DNA from 3 places in the Phyllobacterium sp. genome. Region 2 is predicted to be linked to each of the others. Evidence: riboswitches for the same ligand, from Rfam matches in the RefSeq annotation. Region 2 holds a riboswitch; each other region holds the start of a gene.
What was found. Region 2 has a riboswitch for cobalamin ahead of AAAB35_RS18740 (aromatic ring-hydroxylating dioxygenase subunit alpha). Riboswitches for the same ligand answer to the same signal wherever they lie in the genome.

Region 1 (7,661 bases), on a different contig from region 2:
GCCCAAGCGTGGCCGTCGGCAATATCTCGTAGCCGGTCACGCGGCGCGAGGCCATGTCCCAAACCGGTTTTACGCCGATAAGGGCAAGGGCCTGTGCAATGTCGTCGCCGCCAGTGCGCATGTTGGATGTACCCCAGGCGGTTAGACCGAAGGAAGTCGGCCATTCGCCGTGATCCTGCGTATAGCGGCGGATCAGGAGCTCGGCGGATTTCTGTCCGAGTTCCCAAGCAGCCGGTGTCGGCACGGCACGGCTGTCGACCGAGAAGAAATTGCGCCCCGTCGGTAATACGTCCGGCCGGCCGCGTGTGGGCGCACCAGAAGGTCCCGGCGGGACAAACCGCCCGTCGAGCGCCTGAAACAGGGCGTTCATCTCGGCATCGCCGCACCGGGTAACAGCTGGCTGCAACTCGGTCCGAATACCCTCAAGCACGGCGCTTGTGGCGAACCAATCAGCTGGACATGGAATATCTTCCGAAACAAATCTTGCCGCCAGAAGCTCGATGCGTTCCACCGTATCGCCGGCGATGCGCCACGGCGCGTCAGACACGTGCTGCAGAAATTCCGGCCTCTTACCCTCCCACGCCGCGGCCATGTCGCAGTCGAGGGGATCGAAACCTTCCAGTCCGAGATCAAGCGCGATGGCCCGCTGCAGGCTTTGTTCCGCGCCTTGGCCAGAACCGCGTGGCACCCGAGCCAAGGCGACCACGAGGTCGGTCAAAAGGCGCCCTTCCGGCGATTGCCCGAAGATATGGAGCCCGTCGCGTATCTGCAGTTCCTTGAGATCGCAAAGATAGGCGTCGAGCTTCTGCAGCGCGAGATCGTCGGCGTCGTGGTCGTGAATACCGGCATCGCGATCGAGCCCGATATCGCGAACCAGATCGAGGATTTGCCCTTTCAGGCGCACCAACCGGCGTGGGTCGACGCCGGACGCTTCATAATATTCATCGACGAGCGCCTCCAGATCCTTCAACGGACCGTAGCTCTCGGCGCGGGTCAGCGGCGGCGTCAGATGGTCGATGATGACGGCGGAAGACCGGCGCTTGGCCTGGGTACCCTCGCCCGGATCGTTGACGATGAACGGATAGATGTGCGGCATCGGGCCGAACACCGCTTCCGGATAGCAGTTTTCCGAGAGTGCCAGCGATTTGCCCGGCAGCCATTCGAGGTTGCCGTGCTTGCCGACATGGACGATGGCATGGGCGCCATAGACTTCGCGCAAATAGGCGTAGAAGGCGATATAGCCGTGCGGGGGCACCAGATCGGGCGAATGATACGTGTCTTTCGGATCGATATTATAGCCTCGGGCTGGCTGGACACCGACGAGGATTTCGCCGAAGCGGGCGAGCGGCAGGGCGAACGCATCTCTCTCATCCAGAAAGAACGGATCATCGCCGGGCCCGCCCCAACGCTCGTTAACAGCATGCCGAATCGACGCAGGAAGAGATGCGAAGAAGCGATTGTATTGATTCAGCGAAATGGTTTCGCGAACCTCGCGGCCGTCGCGCGCAGCATTGGTCGGCCCCGCCAACAAATGCTTTATGAGAGCATCGCCGTCATCGGGAATATCCGCAATGGAATAACCCTTCTCGCGCATTGCCTGAAGGATATGCCAAGTCCCTGCTGGAGTGTCGAGACCGACGCCATTGCCAAGCCGTCCGTCGCGGTTCGGATAATTGGCCATCACCAGCGCTACCCGCCTCTCGTCCGCGTCCGCACGCCGCAGCCGCGCCCAGTTTGCCGCAAGCTCGGCGACGAACGCCACGCGGTCCGGCATTGGCTCGTGCGTCACGATGTTGGCCTCGACAGCCTCGTCGAACGTTTTTGCCGACTTGAACGAGACAGCGCGGGTGAGAACGCGTCCATCGACCTCCGGAAGCGCCACATTCATGGCGAGGTCGCGCGCTGAAAGCCCCTGATCCGAAGTGCGCCATTGCTCGGCGCTTGATCCGGAAAAAATCATCTGCAGGACGACCGCGCCTTCATGCTCCAGCACGGTCGGCTTGCGCGCCGCACCCGGCGCCGAGACGGCAAATCCCGTGGCGTTGAGAACCACCGCTGGTGCCGCTTCGGCGAATATGCTCTGAAGCGTCGCCACGGAAACCGGGTCTTTAAGGCTCGAAACAAACACAGGCAAGGGGTTGAGACCCTTGAGCTTAAGGGCATCGATCAGCGTCTCGACCGGCTGAGTCTGCCCGCTCTGCACCAGCGCCCGGTAGAAGCAGATGGCGACCACGGACGCGTCCGTCTGCCAATGCGAGCGCAAAAGCGTGAGGGATGGTGCCGGATCGCCCGGCCACCATAACCCTCCCTTGAGCAGCGGCGCAGCCTCTTGCGGCTTTTCCGCCCCTCTTACGAGAGCGGCGCAATAGTCGAGAAAGCGCCGGGCATTCTGTACACCGCCTTCAAGGAGATAATGCCAGAGTGCCTCGCGGTCATGGCGCGCGACCGTCGAAAACCGGTCGAGGCCAGGATCAGGTTTGTCATCGCCCGGAAGAACTGCGAGTTGCACATTGTGGTTGACCGCGCAGGCATGCAGCGCCTCAAGGCCATACGGCCAATAGCTTTCGCCCCCAATGATGCGCACGACGATCAGCTTGGCGTGCCGCGCGGTTCGTTCCACATAGGCGTCCACCGACATCGGATGCGCCAGCGTCATCATATTGGCAAGGCGCAGGGAAAGGCCTTCGCCATTCTGCCGCTGTGCCGATGCGAGGCTTGTCAGCTCCGTATCGGCGGCGGAAAGGAACAATACATCTCCCGGCGTCTGGCCGAGATCGATCGCCTCGGTGCCTTCGGCTATCGTGCCTTTTTGGGCTAGCAGGAGATGCATCGGTCTTCCTTGTCAGACGGCCGCCGCGTTCATAGCGGATTCGATCGCGGCCGTGTCGATATCGTGGAGGCCGATCACAACGAGCCTTGTCTGCCGCTCCTCGCCGGGGTGCCAGCTGCGATCAAAATAGTGTTCGATGCGCGAACCCACGGCCTGCACAACGAGGCGCATCGGCTTGCCGGGAACATCGACGAAGCCCTTGAGACGCAGAACGTCGTGATCAGCGATCACGCCCTTGAGCTTGTCGACAAAGGATTTTGGCTCCGCGACCGGTCCAAGGCCGACGACAAAGCTCTCGAACTCATCGTGGCTATGTTCCTCGCCCGCTTCGTGTTCCATTTCATGGTGCGATTTGCGGTTGGCGATGTCTTCCTCTGTACCGATGCCAAGCCCGAGGAGCAACTGATTGCTGATCTTGCCGAAGCTCGCCGGAATCATGTTGAGGGGGCGGTGCGAACGACCCTGCACGTCGCTTTTCACTCCGTCGAGGTCTGCGCTGCTGATAAGATCGGTCTTGTTGAGAACGATGAGATCTGCCGCGCGGATCTGGTCCTCGAACAATTCCTCGAGCGGGCTCTCATGGTCGAGCGCTTCATCCTGCACGCGCTGCGCATCGACCTTGTCGTGGTCATCGGCAAAACGCCCTTCCGAGACCGCGGCGGCGTCGATGACGGTTACCACGCCGTCAACGGTCACCTGTGTCTTGATCTCGGGCCAGTTGAAGGCGGCGACCAGAGGTTGCGGCAGCGCAAGGCCGGAGGTTTCGATGACAATATGATCCGGACGATCGGGTCGATCGAGCAACTTGGTCATGGTCGGGATGAAGTCATCAGCGACCGTACAGCAAATGCAACCATTGTTGAGTTCAATCACATCCTCGTCGCGACACGCTTCGATACCGCAGCCCTTGAGCAATCCGCCATCGACGCCGAGGTCGCCAAATTCATTGATGATCAGCGCGATGCGCTTGCCATCGGCGTTCTCGAGCAGATTGCGGATCATCGTCGTCTTGCCCGAACCAAGGAAGCCGGTGATGACTGTTGCGGGAATCTTCTGACCCTGCATGGTGTTATCCCTTCATTTTGAGCGGCAGACCGGCTGCCACGAAATAGACTGTCGCCGCGGCAGCTGCCACGGCTTGGTGAAGACAGCCGGCATGATCGCGAAAGTCGCGGGCCATGCGGTTCTCCGGAACGATGCCGAGTCCCACCTCGTTGGACACGCATATGACAGCGCCTTCAAGGTGCCGCAGCGCGGCGGCGAGTTTGGCGGTTTCCGCACCGACATTGCGCTCCGCCATCATCAGATTGGTGACCCACAGGGTAAGGCAATCGACAAGGATCGCCGTGCCCTCGGCTGCGTGCACCTCCAGCGCTGGAACAAGATCGAGAGGTTCTTCAACTGTCGTCCACAAGCTGCCGCGCCGCGCCCTGTGCTGATCGATGCGATCGGACATTTCAGCGTCCCACCCCCTGCCCGTTGCCAGGTAGATCGCCTCACGGCCGGACGCTTCGACCAGCCCTTCGGCGAAGGAGGATTTGCCGGAACGCGCGCCGCCCAGCACAAAGGTGACGCCGCGCTCCAGCATGGTCATCAGGCCTCAAGCTCCGAAGCAGCGTAGCTCTGAATGGCAAATCCAAGCGCCGAACCGAGCACCACCCAGAAGAAAAGGTTGGTGGCAAGTGTCGAGACCGCGAACTCGGAAGCGAGCGTCGGCGGCACGGCGGAGGTCAGATCCTCGGCCTCCGGAGCACCGTAGACATGCGGCGCGACGATGAGCACAAGGCCAAGCACCCGAGCCCAAATCTCTTCTCGCAGCACGATGAAATAGACGCCGCCGGCCGTCAGGAGCACGGTAACCAGCCACCAGGCCTGCCGCGCGGCAAGATCAGCGGCCGGCATGGCCGGGAGCTCTGGCGCAAGACTAAACGAGGGCGCAAGGTTGAAGATGAAGAACCCGGCGAGGCCCCAGTAGATTCCGTTTTGCAGGGTGATCCTGCGGCCAAGGAAAAGCGCTGCGGCGCCAGTGATCAGGGCGAAACCCGCACCGGCGACAAGATTGATCAGCAGCGTGTTGCCCAGACGGCCGAATGGCAGTGCCGGGCTCGCCTCTTCCTCTTCATGAGTGTGGGGCGCTACGGCTGGCGCAGTCTCACCAGTCGTGGCGGGCGTGGTGGCGTGTTCGTGCTCATGGCCCCCTGCAGCATTTTCATATTCTTCCGCGTGCAGAATGAGCGGCACGCTGCGCACATACATTGCCGGCGTCAAAAGAATACCAGCGAACAGACCGGCTACGATCGTAGCCAGAAGATATTTGACCAACATCGAGGTCTCTCCCAATCCCAAATCAAGACACCGGGCTGTCGAAGCGACACCCGGACCAATTAACCCACAGTTTTCAATGCTTAAGCGGTGGCGGCCGAATCATTTCATTCAGCCGGCTCCAACCTCAATGGCAGGGGAATCCGTATGAATGGCGGGTATCATGTGCAGTGTCGTGCAGCGTTTCGGAATGGGAAAGACCGACGCCGTAGATGATGAACACGCCGAGCATCAACGAAAATACCGCAGTCGTCAGACGTGTTGCGAGCGGGAGAGAAATCGTAGTCGAAGTACGTGCAGCCATAACAACCTCCGTGCAGGGCCAGAAGGGACGATCCCCTTCGGTTTTGGGCACCATTGCCCTATGACTGGCAGGTCTCCTGGCTCGCGGGTCGCAGGATCGATGCCGCCTTCCCGGTTTCCCAGTGGCTGCCCTCGGCTTTCGCGTCAGGCCTTGGCACAAATCCTCACCGCTCTACAGTCGCGGGGTCGGCTACGGTTGGGCCGCCCTGATGGGTACGGCCGTCGCATTCCCTTTTGATCCCATGGCCTTTGGCCAAAACGGGAACCAATCATTGATGGAACGTTATTCACCAAGCACGCGGAATGTCAAACGAAACTGCGACATTGTTGGAGCTCGCCGCGTCACGCCAGCCGTTTAGCTGTCAACAGCGGCTCGACATCGAGGACTTCGGCCAATTGATCGGCTATCGAATCGAGCGCCGCTTCGACACCCGCTTTGTAGTCGAACGTATTCGCTTCGATGCCGAGCGAGCGCAGCAAGGCGGAGCGGAAGCCATCGGAAGCGAAAAGCCCGTGCATATAAGTCCCGAATACCTTGCCGTCACTGGACATCGCGCCGTCCTCGACGCCGTTGATCCTTGTCGTCGGGCGACTGCAGTCCGGACCGGTCGTCTTGCCAAGATGGATTTCATAGCCGCTGAGCGGCACATCGAACTGCAGGGAATGCGCCGCGGTGTTGCGAACCGTCTTTTCCGGCTCCATGACCGTGTCGATGTCGAGATGGCCGAGGCCCTCGACTCCTCTCACCGCGCCTTCGATACCCTCCGGATCACTCACCGTGCGTCCGAGCATCTGGTAGCCCCCGCAGATCCCCATGATGGAGCCGCCGCGACGCCGGTGGAGGTCAAGGTCCTTGTCCCACCCATTCTCACGGAACCGCAACAGATCGCCGATCGTCGACTTGGAACCCGGTATGATCATGAGACCAGCGTCGGCTGGCAGCCTTTCGCCACTTTTGACAAACACGACCTCAATGTTTTCCTCGGCGATGAGCGGATCGAGGTCGTCGAAATTGGCGATGCGATCCAGCACAGGCACGGCAATCTTTAGCGCGCGCCGCCTACCTTTGACCAACCGCTCCAGCACCACGGAATCCTCGGCGGGCAATCTCGAGGCATCTCTAAGCCACGGCACGACACCGAAAGACGGCCATCCCGTGAAACGGGTGATCGATTTCAGGCCCTCGTCGAACAGCGATACGTCGCCGCGGAACTTGTTGATGAGATAGCCCATGATCATGGCGCGGTCTTCGGGCGACAGTATCGCATGAGTGCCGACGATCGATGCGATAACACCGCCGCGATCGATATCACCGACTAGGACGACCGGCACATTGGCGCGGGTGGCAAAACCCATATTGGCGATGTCGCCTGCCCTCAAATTGATTTCGGCCGGCGATCCTGCCCCCTCGACGATGACGAGATCGGCACCCTTGCGGACAATTTCCCAGGATTGCATGACCGCATCGAGCAGTTGGCCCTTGAGCTTCTGATAGTCCCTGCCCTTCGCCTGCCCCCAGACTTTGCCCTGAACGATGATCTGGCTCCCGGTCTCTGACTGCGGCTTCAGGAGCACCGGATTCATGTGGACCGAGGACGGGACGCCGCAGGCGAGCGCCTGCAGCCATTGCGCGCGGCCAATCTCGCCGCCGTCGTCGCTTACCGCCGCGTTGTTCGACATGTTCTGCGGCTTGAATGGCCGGACATGCAGCCCCCGCTTGCGCGCAAGCCGGCACAGGCCCGCCACCAGGACGGATTTCCCAACATCTGAACCTGTTCCCTGCAACATGATTGCGCGCGTCATGGGCTTTGAGTAGCGGATATGTCTTTCTCTTCCTAGCCCCACTCAAAACGTTGCGCACTGGGAAGCTTGGGTTAGAGTGGCGGACAATAAGAAATGCTGGGAGGTAGCCATGGATAGCAGCATAGATTCGACGGCTGGCCAGTTCGAACTCAATGAGGATCAACTGGCGATCCAGGACATGGCGCGCGCCTTTGCCGCCGACCGCGTGGCGCCCAATGCGCTGGCCTGGGATCGTGACAAGCATTTCCCCGCCGATGTCATTCGCGAAACCGGACCGCTCGGAATGGGCGGCATCTATGTTCGCGAGGATGTTGGCGGCTCAGGCCTGAAACGGCTCGACGCGGTGCTGATCTTCGAGGCACTTGCCGCCGCCTGTCCGGCATTTTCGGCATTCATATCCATC
Region 2 (7,661 bases):
GAATGATGATCGGGCTCAACGCCGACAAGGTCGCGGAATACAAGCGCTTGCATGCCGCCGTCTGGCCGGAAATCCTGGCGCTCATTTCGAGCTGCAACATCCGCAATTACACGATCTTCCTGCGCGAGCCGGAAAACGTCCTGTTCGGCACCTGGGAATATCATGGGACGGATTTTGCCGCCGACATGGCGAAAATGGCCACCGACCCAAAAAACAAGGAGTGGTGGGCCGTGTGCATGCCCTGCCAGGTGCCGCTCGAAAGCCGGGCCGAAGGCGAGTGGTGGGCGATGATGGAAGACGTCTTCCATCTCGACTGATGAGGAATTGTGATGAGTTTTGATCCCGCAACCCTGCAGCAAAGCTGGCCATTGCCGGCGAAACCGAGGCCGATCGTGACCTTCGGCGCCGGGAGCATTGTCGGCGATGCCCACTACCCAGCCTATCGGAAGGGAGGCTTTCCGATTGCCGGATTGTTCGACCCGGACCTCGACAAGGCGCGCAAGCTCGCGGACCAATGGGGTGTGGACGGTTACGCCTCAATTGCCGAAGCGGCTGCCGTGGAGAATGCAATCTTCGATCTGGCGACCCCGCCTTCACGACATGCGGACGTGCTGAATGCCCTGCCGGAGGGATCGTTCGCGCTGATCCAGAAGCCGATGGGCAGCGATCTTAGGGAAGCGTCCGAAATCCTGAAGATTTGCCGCGAGCGCAATATCACTGCCGCCGTCAACTTCCAGCTGCGGTTCGCGCCGATGATGCTGGCACTGAAGGATGCGATCGCGCAAGGATGGCTCGGGGACGTCATCGATTTCGACGCCTGGCTCGCCCTCGATACGCCCTGGTCGCTCTGGCCGTTCTTGGCAGGACTGCCCCGGGTGGAAATCGCCATGCATTCGATTCATTATATCGATCTTATCCGGCAAGTTCTCGGTAACCCGCTTGGCGTTCACGCCAAGACGCTGGGTCATCCGAACCACAAGGTGGCGCAGACGCGGACAAGCGCTATTCTTGATTACGGCGACACAGTTCGCTGTGGGCTTTCGATCAACCACGATCACAAGTTCGGCCGCAAGTTCCAGGCCTGCGAGTTCAGGATCTGCGGCACCGAAGGCGCCGCCTACGTCAAGCTCGGGGTCAATCTCGACTATCCGCGCGGCGAGCCGGATGTTCTGATGATACATCCGAAAGGGACTTCGGACTGGGTTGACGTCCCGCTCACGGGAGCATGGTTCCCAGACGCTTTCGTCGGACGCATGGCCAATCTGCAGCGCTTCGCCAGTGGCGAAGACAAGGAATTGGTCAGCTCCGTCGAGGATGGCTGGCAGACAATGGCGCTGGTCGAGGCGGCCTATCAATCCAGCGCCGCACCGGCGACGCCGCTGGCAAAATTGGCGGAGGCGTGAATGGCCGAACAGGCAATATACTTCGAGGACTATGAACTTGACCATGTTCGCGTTACGTCCGGGCGGACGATCACCGAAACCGACTTCGTGGTACACGCCGGTCATACCGGCGATTTCTTCCCCCATCACATGGACGCCGAATTTGCCAAGACGACGCCGTTCGGCCAGCGCGTTGCGCATGGCACGATGATCTTTTCGATCGGTGTCGGGCTCACTGCCAGCCTGATCAATCCGGTGGCATTTTCCTATGGCTATGACCGGCTGCGGTTCGTAAGGCCGGTATTCATCGGCGATACGATTCGAACACGGGTGACCATCAGTGCCAAGGAAGACGACCCGAAACGACAGGGCAGCGGCCGCGTGGTCGAACGCTGTGAAGTCCTCAACCAACGCGACGAGGTGGTTCTTGCCGCCGATCACATCCTGATTGCCGAGCGCAAGGCATCGGGTGCATGACAGACATGACGAGTGTCGAAATGGAGGTTTGAAATGACAGGCAAGCTTGCGGGCAAGCGCGTTCTCATCACGGCGGCGGGGCAGGGTATCGGCCGGGCATCGGTCCTCGCCTTCGTTCGCGAAGGCGCGATCGTTCACGCCACCGACATTAACCAGCAACTTCTCGATGCTTTGCCCAAGGAGGCCAATATCACTCCGCGCAAACTCGATGTGCTGAACACCGATGAAGTCAACGCGGTGATCGGCGATATAGGCGCGGTCGATGTCCTGTTCAACTGCGCCGGATTTGTTCATGGTGGCTCGATCCTCGAGATGCCGGACGCTGATCTCGACTTTGCCCTCGATCTCAACGTCCGGGCGATGATCCGCACGATCAGGGCGGTGCTGCCGGGAATGCTCGAGCGCAAGGAGGGGGCGATCATCAACATGTCGTCCGTCGCCAGCAGCGTAAAGGGCGTGCCCAACCGCTTCGCCTATGGGGTGACGAAGGCCGCGGTGCTCGGGCTCACCAAGGCAGTCGCTGCCGATTACATCACGCAGGGCATCCGCTGCAACGCCATCTGCCCAGGGACCGTCGAGAGCCCATCGCTTGAACAGCGCATGCGCGCAGGTGGCGATTACGAGGCGACCCGCGCGGCGTTCATCGCGCGCCAGCCCATGGGGCGTCTCGGCCTGCCCGAGGAGATTGCGGATCTTGCCGTTTATCTTGCCGGCGCGACCTACACCACCGGCCAAGCATACAATATCGACGGCGGCTGGACCGTCTAGAATGAGGGCAGGGCGGGACGGTCACGGCCCCGCTGCTACGACATCTACAAAGGAATGAGCAATGAAGTTTTTGCGTTATGGCGCCCCTGGGCAGGAAAAGCCCGGCATCCTGGATGGCGACGGCCGGATCCGCGATCTGTCAGGAAAAGTCAGCGACCTCTCCGGGGCCGCGCTTGACCCCGAGACGCTGGCAAGGCTCAGCGAACTCGATGTCGAGGGCCTGCCGGTCGTCGCAGGGAATCCGCGCCTCGGGCCATGCGTTGCCGGCACCGGCAAGTTCATCTGCATCGGCCTCAACTATGCCGATCATGCCGCCGAATCCGGCATGGCCGTACCGCCCGAGCCCGTCATCTTCATGAAGGCGACATCCGCCATTGTCGGACCCAATGACGACCTCGTCATTCCGCGCGGTTCTGAAAAGACCGACTGGGAAGTCGAACTTGGCGTGGTGATCGGCCGAACGGCAAAATATGTCAGCGAGACGGAGGCACTCGACTACGTCGCCGGCTATTGCACGGTCCATGATGTCAGTGAACGTGCATTCCAGATCGAGCGAGCTGGCCAGTGGACCAAGGGTAAGAGCTGCGACACGTTCGGACCGACGGGTCCCTGGCTCGTTACGAAGGACGAAATCGCCGACCCGCAGAACCTCAAGATGTGGCTGACGGTCAATGGCGAAACGATGCAGAACGGCTCAACGAAAACCATGGTCTATGGTGTCGCCTTCCTCGTCTCGTATCTCAGCCAGTTCATGAGCCTGCAGCCCGGCGACATCATCTCGACCGGTACGCCGCCCGGCGTCGGCATGGGCATGAAGCCGCCGCGCTATTTGAAAGCGGGAGATGTCATCGAACTTGGAATTGAAGGCCTTGGCAACCAGAAGCAGGTGGCGCGCGCCGACGTTTGAGGCGCGCCGCTTCGATTAATTGATTTGAGAGGCATATTGTGACCCGCATCACCGATCTTCGCGTATTCGATATCCGTTTCCCCACTTCGCAGGGCCTTGACGGTTCCGATGCGATGAACCCGGACCCGGATTATTCGGCGGCCTATGTCGTGCTGTATACAGATAAGGATGGCCTCGCCGGGCACGGCCTCACGTTCACCATCGGGCGTGGCAACGAGATTTGCTGCCTGGCCATCGACGCCATGAAGCATCTCGTCATCGGCCTCGAACTCGACTGGGTGAAGGAAAATCCGGGACGCTTCTGGCATTTCATCACCGGCGATAGCCAGCTTCGCTGGATCGGTCCCGACAAGGGCGCGATGCACCTTGCTACCGGCGCTGTCGTCAACGCGGTCTGGGATCTTCTCGCCAAGGAGGCGGCGAAACCTGTTTGGCAGCTCGTTGGCGAGATGACGCCGGAAGAAATCGTCAATATCGTCGATTTCCGCTATCTGACGGACGTGCTGACCCGCGATGAGGCGCTCGACATTCTGCGCAAGGCCGATGCCGGCAAGTCAGAACGCATCGCCGCACTCAAGGCCGAAGGTTATCCCTGCTATACGACCTCCGCAGGCTGGCTCGGCTATTCCGACGAGAAGTTGCGCCGGCTTTGCCAGGAGGCTGTCGATGCGGGCTTCAACCACATCAAGATGAAAGTCGGCCGCGATCTTGAGGATGACATCCGCCGCCTGACGATTGCCCGCGAGGTGATTGGGCCGGATCGCATTCTGATGATCGATGCCAACCAGGTCTGGGAAGTCAACGAGGCCATCGATTGGGTGAAGAAGCTTGCTTTTGTCAAACCATTCTTCATCGAGGAGCCGACGAGCCCGGATGATGTCGCCGGTCATCGCAAGATTCGCCAGGCAATCAAGCCTGTAAAGGTCGCGACGGGCGAGATGTGCCAAAACCGGATCATGTTCAAGCAGTTCATCGCCGAAGGTGCCATTGACGTCGTGCAGATCGACTCCTGCCGCATGGGCGGGCTCAACGAGGTGCTGGCCGTCCTTTTGATTGCGGCAAAGTACAGTCTCCCCGTTTGGCCCCATGCAGGCGGGGTTGGCCTCTGCGAATATGTGCAGCACCTGTCCATGATCGATTACGTCGCGGTGTCGGGCACCAAGGAAGGCCGTGTCATCGAATATGTCGACCATCTGCACGAGCATTTCATCGACCCGTGCAATATCCGGAACGCGGCCTATATGCCGCCGTCAATGCCGGGATTCTCCATCGAGATGAAGCCGGAATCGATCAAGCAATATTTGCACCGCCCCATGGTTTGATCGGCATCGGCGCGTCAGATTGAACGTGTGTCGCACGATGCATGCGTCGCGCGATTTCACCGAAATGCAGCGTGTCGCCGTTCGTAAATGCGATGTCGTTTCCGCGCCTATCCTTTTTCACAGCCGGATGCTTTTATCGCGACACTTGAGGTGCCGCCTTTCTAGGGAAGGCGGAGAATTGGGAAGCCGGTTAGAACCCGGCGCTGCCCCCGCAACGGTAGTGGAGTAAAACGCGGCAAAACAGCCACTGGGAGTGCACCCCGGGAAGGCGCCGTGAAGCCCGAAAGGCAACTCCAGAGCCCGGAAACCAGCCCTGAGGGAAAACCGACTGATCGCGGTGGGCGATCAAGGAGCATGGCTTTGTACGGGCGCCGATTGATTGTTGTCTGTACGGACGTTCTTCTCCGTCACCACCAGTCAGTTCTTTGCAAGATTAAGGCGAGGACGCGACATGGATATTCGCAATGAACTTCTCCGGGACCTCCGAAACCGGAAACCGGGCTACGGACTGGAACAGGCCTTCTACTCAGATCCCAACTACTACCGTCTCGACATGGAGACCATCTATTACCGGGATTGGCTGTTTATCGGCCATGATTGTGAAGTTGCTAAGCCGGGTAATTATTTCACGGTGCAGGTCGGCGATTATCCTGTCGTCATCGTCCGCGATCGCCAGGGCCAGATTCGCGCGTTCCACAATTCCTGTCGCCATCGTGGCTCACGCATCTGCGCCGGTGAAAAGGGGACCTCGGCAAAGCTTGTCTGTCCCTACCATCAGTGGACCTACGAGCTTGATGGACGCCTGCTTTTTGCCCGCCAGATGGGCGACGATTTCGATGCGAACCAGTTCAGCCTGAAGCCGGTGCACTGCGAGAGCGTCGGCGGCTATATCTTCATCTGCCTTGCGCAGATCGCGCCGGATTTCGCGCCGACGCGCACATTGCTCGAACCTTATCTCGCGCCGCACCGACTGACGGAAACCAAGGTGGCATTCCAAAGCTCCATCGTGGAGAAGGGGAATTGGAAACTCGTCTGGGAGAACAACCGCGAGTGCTATCACTGCGCCGGGAATCATCCCGAACTGTGCAAGACCTTCCCGGAAGCGCCGAGCGCTACGGGCGTTCAGGGATCGAAAAAAGATCCTGAAATGGTAGCACACTGGGACAAGTGCGAGGCTGTAGGCTTGCCAAGCTTGTTTCGCATTGCCCAGGATGGCCAGTATCGCGCGACCCGCGTCCCACTGATCAATAACGCCGAAAGCTATACGCTTTCAGGCAAGCGCGCTGTCGGCCGTCAGCTCAGCGACGATGTCAACGCCAAGCAAATCGGTTCGTTGTTGCTCTACCACTATCCGACGACCTGGAACCATATCCTCGGGGACCACGCGATTTCATTCCGCGTCCTGCCGCTCGGCCCGAACGAGACGCAGGTCACAACCAAATGGCTGGTTCACAAGGATGCGGTCGAAGGCGTCGACTACAATGTCGAAGAGCTTACGCATGTGTGGCTCGAAACCAACGATCAGGACCGCCGCATCGTCGAAGAAAATGCATTCGGCATCCGCTCTCCCGCCTATGAGCCTGGCCCTTATTCGGTCGAACATGAAGGCGGCGTCCTGCAGTTCCTCGAATGGTACAGCAACGCCATGGAGACGCGGCTTTCCGGTGATCAGAAACTGAGCAGGGTTGCTTGAAATGAACATGGGCCTTCCCCAGAACTATCCGCACCTCGACCAGATGCAGCCGTGGAATGACCGGTTGCATCTCCTGGAGTCTCTTTCGGTCGTCGAGGAAGCGCCCAATGTGAAGACTTTCACGTTCCGGTCGGACAATCATAACTGGTTCCGCTATGAGCCGGGCCAGTTCATGACATTTGAACTGCCGGTTCAGCCAGAGGCGATGCTGCGCACCTATACGCTGTCATCGAGCCCGTCGCGGCCCTTTACCGTCGCCGTGACGGTAAAGGCTCAGGAGGGCAGCATCGGTACCCGCTGGATGCTGGATCATCTCATGCCGGGCGTGCGGATCAAGGCCTTCGGGCCGCTTGGCGACTTTTCGATGCGCAAGCATCCCGGCGCCAAGTACCTCTTCATATCCGCTGGTTCGGGTATCACACCGATGATGTCGATGACGCGCTGGATGCATGATTGCGCGCCGCAGAGCGATATCAATTTCGTCACCTGCGCGCGGCGACCGAGCGACATCATCTTCCGCAAGGAGCTCGAATATCTGACGAGTTGCATGCCGAACCTCAAGCTTGCCTTCCTGATCAAGGAGCACGAAATGGGCCAGGTGTGGACCGGCATCCGCGGCAGGCTCGAGGCGCCGAGGCTCCCGCTTCTTGCACCGGATTTCAAGGACAGGACTATTTTCTGCTGTGGGCCGGAAAGCTTCATGCGCGACGTGCGCTTCATGCTCGAAGCATCGGGCTTCGACATGGCGCACTATCACCAGGAAAGCTTCGGCCCGGCTGCAGAGCCCGTCTTACCAATGCTGGACGATATTTCCACCGCCGCGGCGGAAGCGAGTGCAACCGTAACGTTTTCGATGTCCGGCATGGACGTGCCCTGTGCGCCGGGCGAGACAATCCTCAAGGCGGCGCGTGGCGCCGGCATCCGCATCGCCGCCGCCTGCGAGTCCGGCCTCTGCGGAACCTGCAAGGTCATGAAGCTCGCTGGTGACGTCGACATGGACCACAATGGCGGCATTCTCGACGAAGAGATCGACGAGGGCTATATCCTCGCCTGCTGCTCCAAGCCCCTCGGCAATGTCGAGGTCGAGGCTTAGGCTCTGCGCCCCTAGAGCA
Region 3 (7,661 bases), on a different contig from region 2:
CGACGATCGATTCGAGGAGATCGGCACGTTGGGCGAGACCGAGCGTAATCGACTGCCAGTCGTCCTCGTTGATCAGAAGCGGCATATGCGCAAGCGGCCATTCCCGCTCCTGCGTACCGGTTTCGTCGTAAACGCGGTAATAGACGCCCGCATCGTGCAGGTATTGACTGGCACGGGCGAAACGCGTCGCGAGTTTTTCGGGCCCGATCTGGTCGAGCTGGTGCAGGAGCGATTCCCAACCAGGCCGCACCCCGCCTGTAGGATCGATCATTTCATCGGCGACGTTCGGTAGCGGTTGATAGCCGGCAAGCAGGCCTGTCTCGATTCGGCTTCTGGCGGGGGGGTGATTATACGGACCCATTCAATCTCACATTTGTCGAATCAACTCGGCCGTGGCCGTCTGAGATCGAGGGTCATCGGGAACTCGCCGGAGGGCTGCTCCCTTCTGAGTTCATATCCCCCCACCGTATGCCCGCGCGCTTCGAACCTCGCGAGGCGGCGCGCCTCAGCCTCGTTCGAATTGACCGGGAACGTATCATAACTGCGCCCGCCCGGATGTGCGACATGATAGACGCAGCCGCCGATCGCTCTCCCGGACCATTGATCGTAGATATCGAAGACGAGCGGTGTATTGATCGGTATCATGGGATGCAGACCGCTGCGCGGCTGCCAGGCCTTGTAGCGAACCCCAGCCACCGCTGTTCCCTGCATGTCGGTGATCTGAAGTGGCACTTCGCGTCCGTTGCATGCAACGCTGTGGCGGGCAGGATTGAAATTCACCATCTTGACCTGCAGCCTTTCGACCGAACTGTCGACGAAGCGCACCGTTCCGCCAATCGCCCCCTGTTCGCCCATCACGTGCCATGGTTCCAACGCTTGGCGAAGTTCCAACTTGACCCCTTCCTTTTCAATCTCGCCGCAGAACGGAAAGCGGAACTCGAGTTGCGCCTCGAACCATTCGGGCCGGAAGTCGAAGCCGTTCTCGCGCAGGTCAGCGAGGACATCCAGAAAATCCTGCCAGACAAAGGCCGGGAGCATGAAACGATCGTGGAGCGACGTGCCCCATCGCACAAATCCGCCTTCGATTGGCTTGTTCCAGAAGCGCGCAATCAGTGCCCGCACCAACAATTGCTGTGCAAGGCTCATGCGCGCGTTGGGAGGCATTTCGAAGCCGCGGAATTCGACGAGACCGAGCCGTCCGGTCGGTCCATCCGGGGAAAAGAGCTTGTCGATGCAGACCTCAGCGCGATGCGTGTTACCGGTGACATCGATGAGCAGATTGCGGAAGAGCCGATCAACCAGCCAGGGCAGCGGCGGCGCGCCGCGCCCGGGCATGGGCACCTGCGCCATGGCGATTTCGAGTTCGTAGAGACTGTCGTGGCGCGCTTCATCTATGCGCGGCGCCTGGCTCGTCGGCCCGATGAAAAGGCCGGAAAACATGTAGGACAGCGAGGGATGTCGCTGCCAATGCAGGACAATGCTCTTCAACAGGTCCGGCCGGCGCAGAAACGGACTGTCGTTGGGCGTCTCGCCACCGACGACGACATGGTTGCCGCCGCCCGTACCCGTGTGCCGCCCGTCGATCATGAACTTGTCGGCGCCCAGCCGCGACTGCCGCGCCTCCTCGTAGATCGCCGTCGTTGTCTCCACGCATTCGCGCCAATTGGCGGCGGGATGGATGTTCACCTCGATGACGCCGGGGTCCGGCGCAACGCGGATAACGTTGATTCGCGGGTCCTGCGGGGGACTATAACCTTCGATATGGACCGGCATTCCGAGCTTTGCCGCCGCCGCCTCGGCAGCGCCGACAAGTTCGAGATAATCTTCGAGCGCCTCGACCGGCGGCATGAAAACGCTGAGGCGTCCCTCGCGAGGTTCAACAGAGATCGCGGTGCGCACTGCCCCGCCAATATCTCCGAGTTCCTGCTCGACCCGCTCCTGCAGGCCGCCCTCCGCAGCGGTAAAGGAGGCAACGGCCTGCTGCGCATCTCTGCCCGTCTGGGCCGCTTCGGCAATGGAATCGGCCAGGGGTCCGCGCTCCACCGAGGGATCGACCGGAACGATATAGGGATATTCCGAGGGCCGCACATGCGGCAATGACCCAAGAGGCAGGCGGTAACCGACAGGGGAATCCCCAGGCACCAGAAAAAGCTTGCCGCGGCGCGTCTTCCATTTCTCGCTTCGCCAGCGCGGACCGGCAACGGCCTGGCTGTTCCAACGCTGTACCGGCAGCACATAGCCGGTCGGTCGCGTAAGGCCGCGCTCGAAAACTCGAGCCATGCGGCTGCGTTCCTCAGGGTCCTTGAGCTTCGAGTTGGACGGATCGACATTGGCCGGCAAATTGCCTTCCTTGACAATCCACTCGGCGGGGTCTTCGTAGGCTGGCGCCACCATCTCGCTTTCAACGCCGAGTATGTCCGCCATGCCGGTCAAAAGCTTTTCGGCATCCTCGGGCTTGATGTCGGCCTTGCTGTTTTCCGTGGCAATGAGGTTTGGGTCGACCCAGATCGGCTTGCCGTCCTTGCGCCAATAGAGCGAAAAGGTCCAGCGCGGCAGGCTTTCGCCCGGATACCACTTGCCCTGCCCGTAATGCAGGAACCCACCGGGCGCGAAACGATCGCGCAGGCGGCGGATCAGCATGTCCGCCTTCTCGCGCTTGGTCGGGCCGACCGCGTCGGTGTTCCACTCGCCGGATTCAAAATCGTCGATCGATACGAACGTTGGCTCGCCGCCCATCGTCAGCCGCACGTCACGCTGTTTCAGCATTGCGTCGACCTTGTCGCCCACGGCGTCGAGGGCCGCCCAGGATTCATCCGAGAACGGTTTGGTGATGCGCGGATGTTCGGAAACGCGCGTCACATGCATGTCGAAGTCGAACTCGACATTGGCGGGCTCCGCCATGCCTGAAATAGGGGCGGCGTTGCGATAGTGGGGCGTTGCGGCGAGCGGGACATGGCTCTCGCCCGTCAGCAGTCCCGATGTTGGATCAAGGCCGATCCACCCAGCTCCCGGAAGATAGACCTCGCACCAGGCATGAAGATCGGTGAAATCTTTGTCGGTTCCCGCCGGCCCGTCAAGCGCGACGAGGTCCGGCTTCAGTTGGATCAGGTAGCCCGAGACGAACCGCGACGCGATGCCGAGATTACGCAGCGCCTGCACGAGCAGCCAACTCGAATCGCGGCAGGAACCGGTTGCGACACCAAGTGTGGTATCGGGGTCCTGAACCCCTGTTTCCATGCGGATGACATAGCCGACGTCACGCTGGATGCGCGCATTGAGATCGACAATGAAATTGACCATATTGGTCGGGCTGCGGTCGATCGTATCAAGAAAGGCGGCGAGCAGCGGGCCCACTGGCTCGGGCTTGAGGTAAATCGAAAGATCGTCCCTGATTTCTTCCGGATAGGCGAATGGCCAAGTCTCCGCCACCGGTTCGACGAAGAAATCAAATGGATTATAGACCGTCATGTCCGCGACGAGGTCGACCTCGATCTTCAGTTCGGTTACCGGCTCCGGAAATACGAAACGGGCGAGGAAATTGCCGTATGGGTCCTGCTGCAGATTAACGAAGTGATTGGAAGGACTGACTTTCAGGGAGTGGCTGAGAACCTTCGTGCGCGAATGCGGCGCGGGCTGCAGGCGAATCACCTGGGGTCCAAGCATGATCGGACGGTCATATTTGTAATGGGTCAGATGGTAGACTGCAGCGTAAATTGCCATGTCGCCTCGAGGTACTTTCAGCGGGTTTCTTGCGAAACGAATTGAAACCTAGACTACTCTCATTCTTTGGGCACGTCTTAAAATGCGCTGTTGCCATTTTTTTTAGCACTTCAGATTTTTGCCGTATAAACGAGCTTGCCAGCAGCCGTATCCCCGCATAGCATCCGCGCCGATGGTTTCTCCGGAATGACAATACCGGAGATGAAAAGGGAACACGGTGAGGCGTACCCAAAAGGGACCGAGACCGTGGCTGCCCCCGCAACTGTAAGCGGCGAGCATTGCCTGGATTATGCCACTGATCCAAGGATCGGGAAGGCCGGGCAAAGCTGAGACCCGCGAGCCAGGAGACCTGCCATCTTTCTGAGATTCGAACCGGACGGGGTGTGCCGGGAGCGATGCGATGTCTCCGGCGCTTCGTAGGCTGCGGCTTGCGTGTTGCGATCTCGGCCGGACGTCGGCGTTCCCAATCCTGTCCAAACCAAGGACAGGTATGCATTTCGCCCTCTATCTTTTTTGGTTTTGGCCTGCGTCCTCCCGGGGTCACCCGGTTGACACGATCATTTTTTCGGAGTCATACGATATAACATTACATATTTCCCCGATGCGACTTCCGGTGTCGGGATGAGGTCTTTCAGCATGGAGAATATCCGATCATGAGCCATGTCGTACTCAGCACTGATACGGTCAGCTATCGAATCGCCGGCAAATGCCTCGTTGATGCGGCGACCTTGAGCGTTTCATCCGGATCGCGTCTTGCCATTATCGGTCCGAACGGCGCTGGGAAGTCCACGCTGCTGCGCATGTTGGCTGGGCTCACCGAACCCACTACTGGCGACATCCACCTGAATGGTCGCGACATCAACCGCTTGACGGCGCTCGAAAGGGCACGCCGGTTCGCCTTCGTTGGCCAGTCCGACATGCCGGACGCTCAGTTGCGCGTCAACGACTATGTTGCGCTGGGGCGCATCCCGCATCGAGGGGTCTGCGGCGCCGCGAAAGACCAGGAGATCGTCGATAATGCTATGGCCTGCGCCGATATCGCCATTTGCGATGCGAACTATTGGTTCGCTGTCCGGGGGCGAGCGGCAACGGGTGCAACTCGCAAGGGCGCTTGCGCAACAGCCGGCGATCCTCTTTCTCGATGAGCCAACCAATCACCTCGACCCGAAGGCACGCAGCGCCTTGCTCTCCGTCGTCGCCGGGCTTGGGGTAACCACCATTGCCGTCCTGCACGACCTGCCACTTGTTGCCCCATTCGCCACGCATGTGGCTGTCATGCACGCAGGCAAGGTTGTTGCCACCGGCCTCCCAGAGCAAACGCTGACACCGCGCATCGTCAGCCAGGTGTTCGACCTCGACGTACTGCGCCTGCGCCACCCTCATCAGGATCGGGAACTCATGGTGTTCGATGCCCCCGGACCTAGTCCATCTGACCACACAAGGAGAATCCTATGAAGAAAGCCCTTATCGCCCTCGCGCTATCGTTATTGCCGGCGTCGGCCTTTGCTTTTCCTGTAACGGTCGACAATTGTGGCGCGCCGCTCACTTTCGACGCGCCGCCGAAACGCGCCGTCATACAGGACATCAACATGAGCGAGATGGCCTTTGCGCTAGGCCTCCAACCCTCGATAGTTGGGGTGACCGGGATTACCGGGTGGTACAAACTGGATAATGCATTCAAGAAGCAGCAGGGATCGATCCCGGAACTTGCGCCCAAATATCCGACCATCGAGAACCTTGTCGCGGCCAACCCAGATCTCTCCTTTGCCGGCTGGTATTACGGCATGAAACCAGGTGGCGACGTCACCCCTGACACGCTCGCGCCCTACGGCATCAAGACGCTGGTCCTGACCGAAAGTTGCGTACATCTCGACAAGAACCGTCCAGCCGCTTCGATGGATCTGCTTTACGGCGATATCGAGAAACTCGGGAAGATCTTCGGCAAGGAAGCGGAAGCCGAGAAACTCGTGTCCGGCTGGAAGGAAGAGCTTACCGCAATCAAGAGCAAGTTCGGAGGCAAGGGCGATACACGTGTTTTCCTTTACGATTCGGGTGAGGACAAGCCCTTCACGGCCGGCAGGTTCGCGATGCCCAATGCCTTGATCAGCGAGGCGGGAGGCGTGAACATCATGGCGGACATGGAGACGAGTTGGGGCGCGACCTCCTGGGAAACGGTCGCTGCCCGCAACCCGCAATTTCTCGTCCTGCTCGACTATCAGGATGACGCCGGATATCGGAAGCTTCTCGATTTCCTGAAGTCGCATCCGGCGATGAAAGAAACCGACGCAGTAAAGAATGAACGCTTCGTCGCGCTTCGCTACGCGGAAATAACGCCCGGCCCCGCCAATATCGAAGCCATCGGCAAGATCGCCCGCGCCATGCACCCGGAAGCATTCTGAGTGGCGCATGTTCACCCCCGCTTACTCGTTATCGCGGTCGTCGCCATGCTCGCGCTCGCGCTCGCCTCGATCGCCTATGGCTCCACGTTGATCCCGCTCGCCGACGTATTCGGTGCTCTGGGCCATGCCGCCGGCTTTAGTGACAAGACCATCGCCGCGCCGATCGAACGAATCGTCATCGACTTGCGCCTGCCACGGGTCATCCTTGCCCTGTGTGTCGGCGCCGGCCTCGGCGTCATCGGCGCAATGCTCCAGACCGTGACGCGCAACGACCTTGCCGATCCATTCCTCTTCGGCCTTTCCTCGGGCGCCGCGGCAGGCGCCGTCTCGGTGATCAGCATCTTCGGCGACCGCTTCGGCATCTGGACCTTGCCGATTGCCGCCTTCAGCGGTGGAATGCTCGCCGCCTTGCTGGTGTCGCTGCTCGTTCGACGCATCGAGGGCCAGGGGCCGGAGCGGTTAATTCTCGCCGGCCTAGCCGTCTCGTTCCTGTTCGCGGCCCTCACCAACTACGTCGTGTTCCTCGGCGATCAGCGCGCCGCCCATTCGGTGCTTTTCTGGACGCTTGGCGGCCTTGGGCTCGCGCGCTGGGATAATGTGCCGCTGGCAATCCTCGGGCTCGCCGCAATCATCACCTTTGCCCTTTTCAACCACCGCAATCTCGATGCGTTCCTGGCAGGCGAAAGTACTGCCGAAAGCCTCGGCGTGCGCGTTGCCCGCACACGCAGCGTCGTCTTCATCGTTTGCGCTTTCTCGACGGCAATTTTCGTGTCAGTGGCGGGCGTCATCGGATTTGTTGGCCTGATGATTCCGCATCTTGCGCGTCGCTTCGCTGGCCAGCTGCACGCGGGTCTCAGCATCGCCTGTGCAATCCTTGGTGCCATCCTGATCTTGCTCAGCGACCTTGCGGCACGGCTGTTGCTCGCACCGCAGGAACTACCGATCGGCATTGTCACCAGTTCGGTCGGTGCATTTTTCGTGATGACGATCTTGTTGCGCAAGCCGCTGGGCTAAAGCTTTCCACGCGCGACGAAATGAGGGTTGGCAAAATCGGCGTCGTGCGCCTGATTGCGCCGGCCGTAGGTAAGCGGCTTGCCGTCGAGAGTCAAAGTGATGCCGCCTGCCCCGCGCAGCACGGCATCGCCTGCCGCCGTGTCCCATTCCATGGTGCGACTCAACCGGGGATAGATATCGGCCTCCCCTCGCGCCAGCAGCCCGAACTTGAGCGATGATCCGACCGAAACGCAGTCAGCAACGGCGAATCGTCCGAGATAGGCGTCGGTCTCGGGTGTTCGGTGTGAGCGGCTCGCGACCGCAGTCAATGCGTGCGGCGCCGAACGGCAGGCGATGTCTTGTCGTGCAGCGACGGTTCCATTTTGATTGACATCAACTTGCTGCGCCCCCTCCGGACCGCCGGCAAACAGCCAGCCGCGAACCGGCGCATAGACCACGCCCAGGATTGGCACCCCATGCTCTATCAAGGCGATATTGACGGTGAAATCGCCGTTACGGCTTACGAATTCACGCGTACCGTCGAGCGGG

Region 1: another riboswitch for cobalamin. It lies ahead of AAAB35_RS18865 (CbtB-domain containing protein); the one in region 2 lies ahead of AAAB35_RS18740 (aromatic ring-hydroxylating dioxygenase subunit alpha).
Region 3: another riboswitch for cobalamin. It lies ahead of AAAB35_RS20260 (ABC transporter ATP-binding protein); the one in region 2 lies ahead of AAAB35_RS18740 (aromatic ring-hydroxylating dioxygenase subunit alpha).

What each region holds. Positions count from the first base shown of each region.
Region 1 covers NZ_JBBNAM010000275.1:5,229-12,889, reverse strand. Annotated here, with positions in the region: partial or broken gene cobN (cobaltochelatase subunit CobN) at 1-2,830, opposite strand, end outside; gene cobW (cobalamin biosynthesis protein CobW) at 2,843-3,895, opposite strand; gene cobU (bifunctional adenosylcobinamide kinase/adenosylcobinamide-phosphate guanylyltransferase) at 3,900-4,424, opposite strand; gene AAAB35_RS18870 (CbtA family protein) at 4,424-5,155, opposite strand; gene AAAB35_RS18865 (CbtB-domain containing protein) at 5,280-5,456, opposite strand; cobalamin riboswitch at 5,505-5,740, opposite strand; gene AAAB35_RS18860 (cobyric acid synthase) at 5,798-7,258, opposite strand; gene AAAB35_RS18855 (isobutyryl-CoA dehydrogenase) at 7,368-7,661, shown strand, end outside.
Region 2 covers NZ_JBBNAM010000272.1:46,972-54,632, forward strand. Annotated here, with positions in the region: gene AAAB35_RS18710 (L-rhamnose mutarotase) at 1-317, shown strand, start outside; gene AAAB35_RS18715 (Gfo/Idh/MocA family oxidoreductase) at 324-1,403, shown strand; gene AAAB35_RS18720 (MaoC/PaaZ C-terminal domain-containing protein) at 1,404-1,859, shown strand; gene AAAB35_RS18725 (SDR family oxidoreductase) at 1,893-2,627, shown strand; gene AAAB35_RS18730 (fumarylacetoacetate hydrolase family protein) at 2,689-3,534, shown strand; gene AAAB35_RS18735 (L-fuconate dehydratase) at 3,573-4,856, shown strand; cobalamin riboswitch at 4,988-5,187, shown strand; gene AAAB35_RS18740 (aromatic ring-hydroxylating dioxygenase subunit alpha) at 5,308-6,549, shown strand; gene AAAB35_RS18745 (hybrid-cluster NAD(P)-dependent oxidoreductase) at 6,551-7,642, shown strand.
Region 3 covers NZ_JBBNAM010000299.1:10,834-18,494, reverse strand. Annotated here, with positions in the region: gene AAAB35_RS20270 (circularly permuted type 2 ATP-grasp protein) at 1-361, opposite strand, end outside; gene AAAB35_RS20265 (transglutaminase family protein) at 382-3,720, opposite strand; cobalamin riboswitch at 3,877-4,092, shown strand; gene AAAB35_RS20260 (ABC transporter ATP-binding protein) at 4,374-4,865, shown strand; gene AAAB35_RS20255 (ABC transporter ATP-binding protein) at 4,771-5,175, shown strand; gene AAAB35_RS20250 (ABC transporter substrate-binding protein) at 5,172-6,119, shown strand; gene AAAB35_RS20245 (iron ABC transporter permease) at 6,165-7,133, shown strand; gene cysQ (3'(2'),5'-bisphosphate nucleotidase CysQ) at 7,130-7,661, opposite strand, start outside.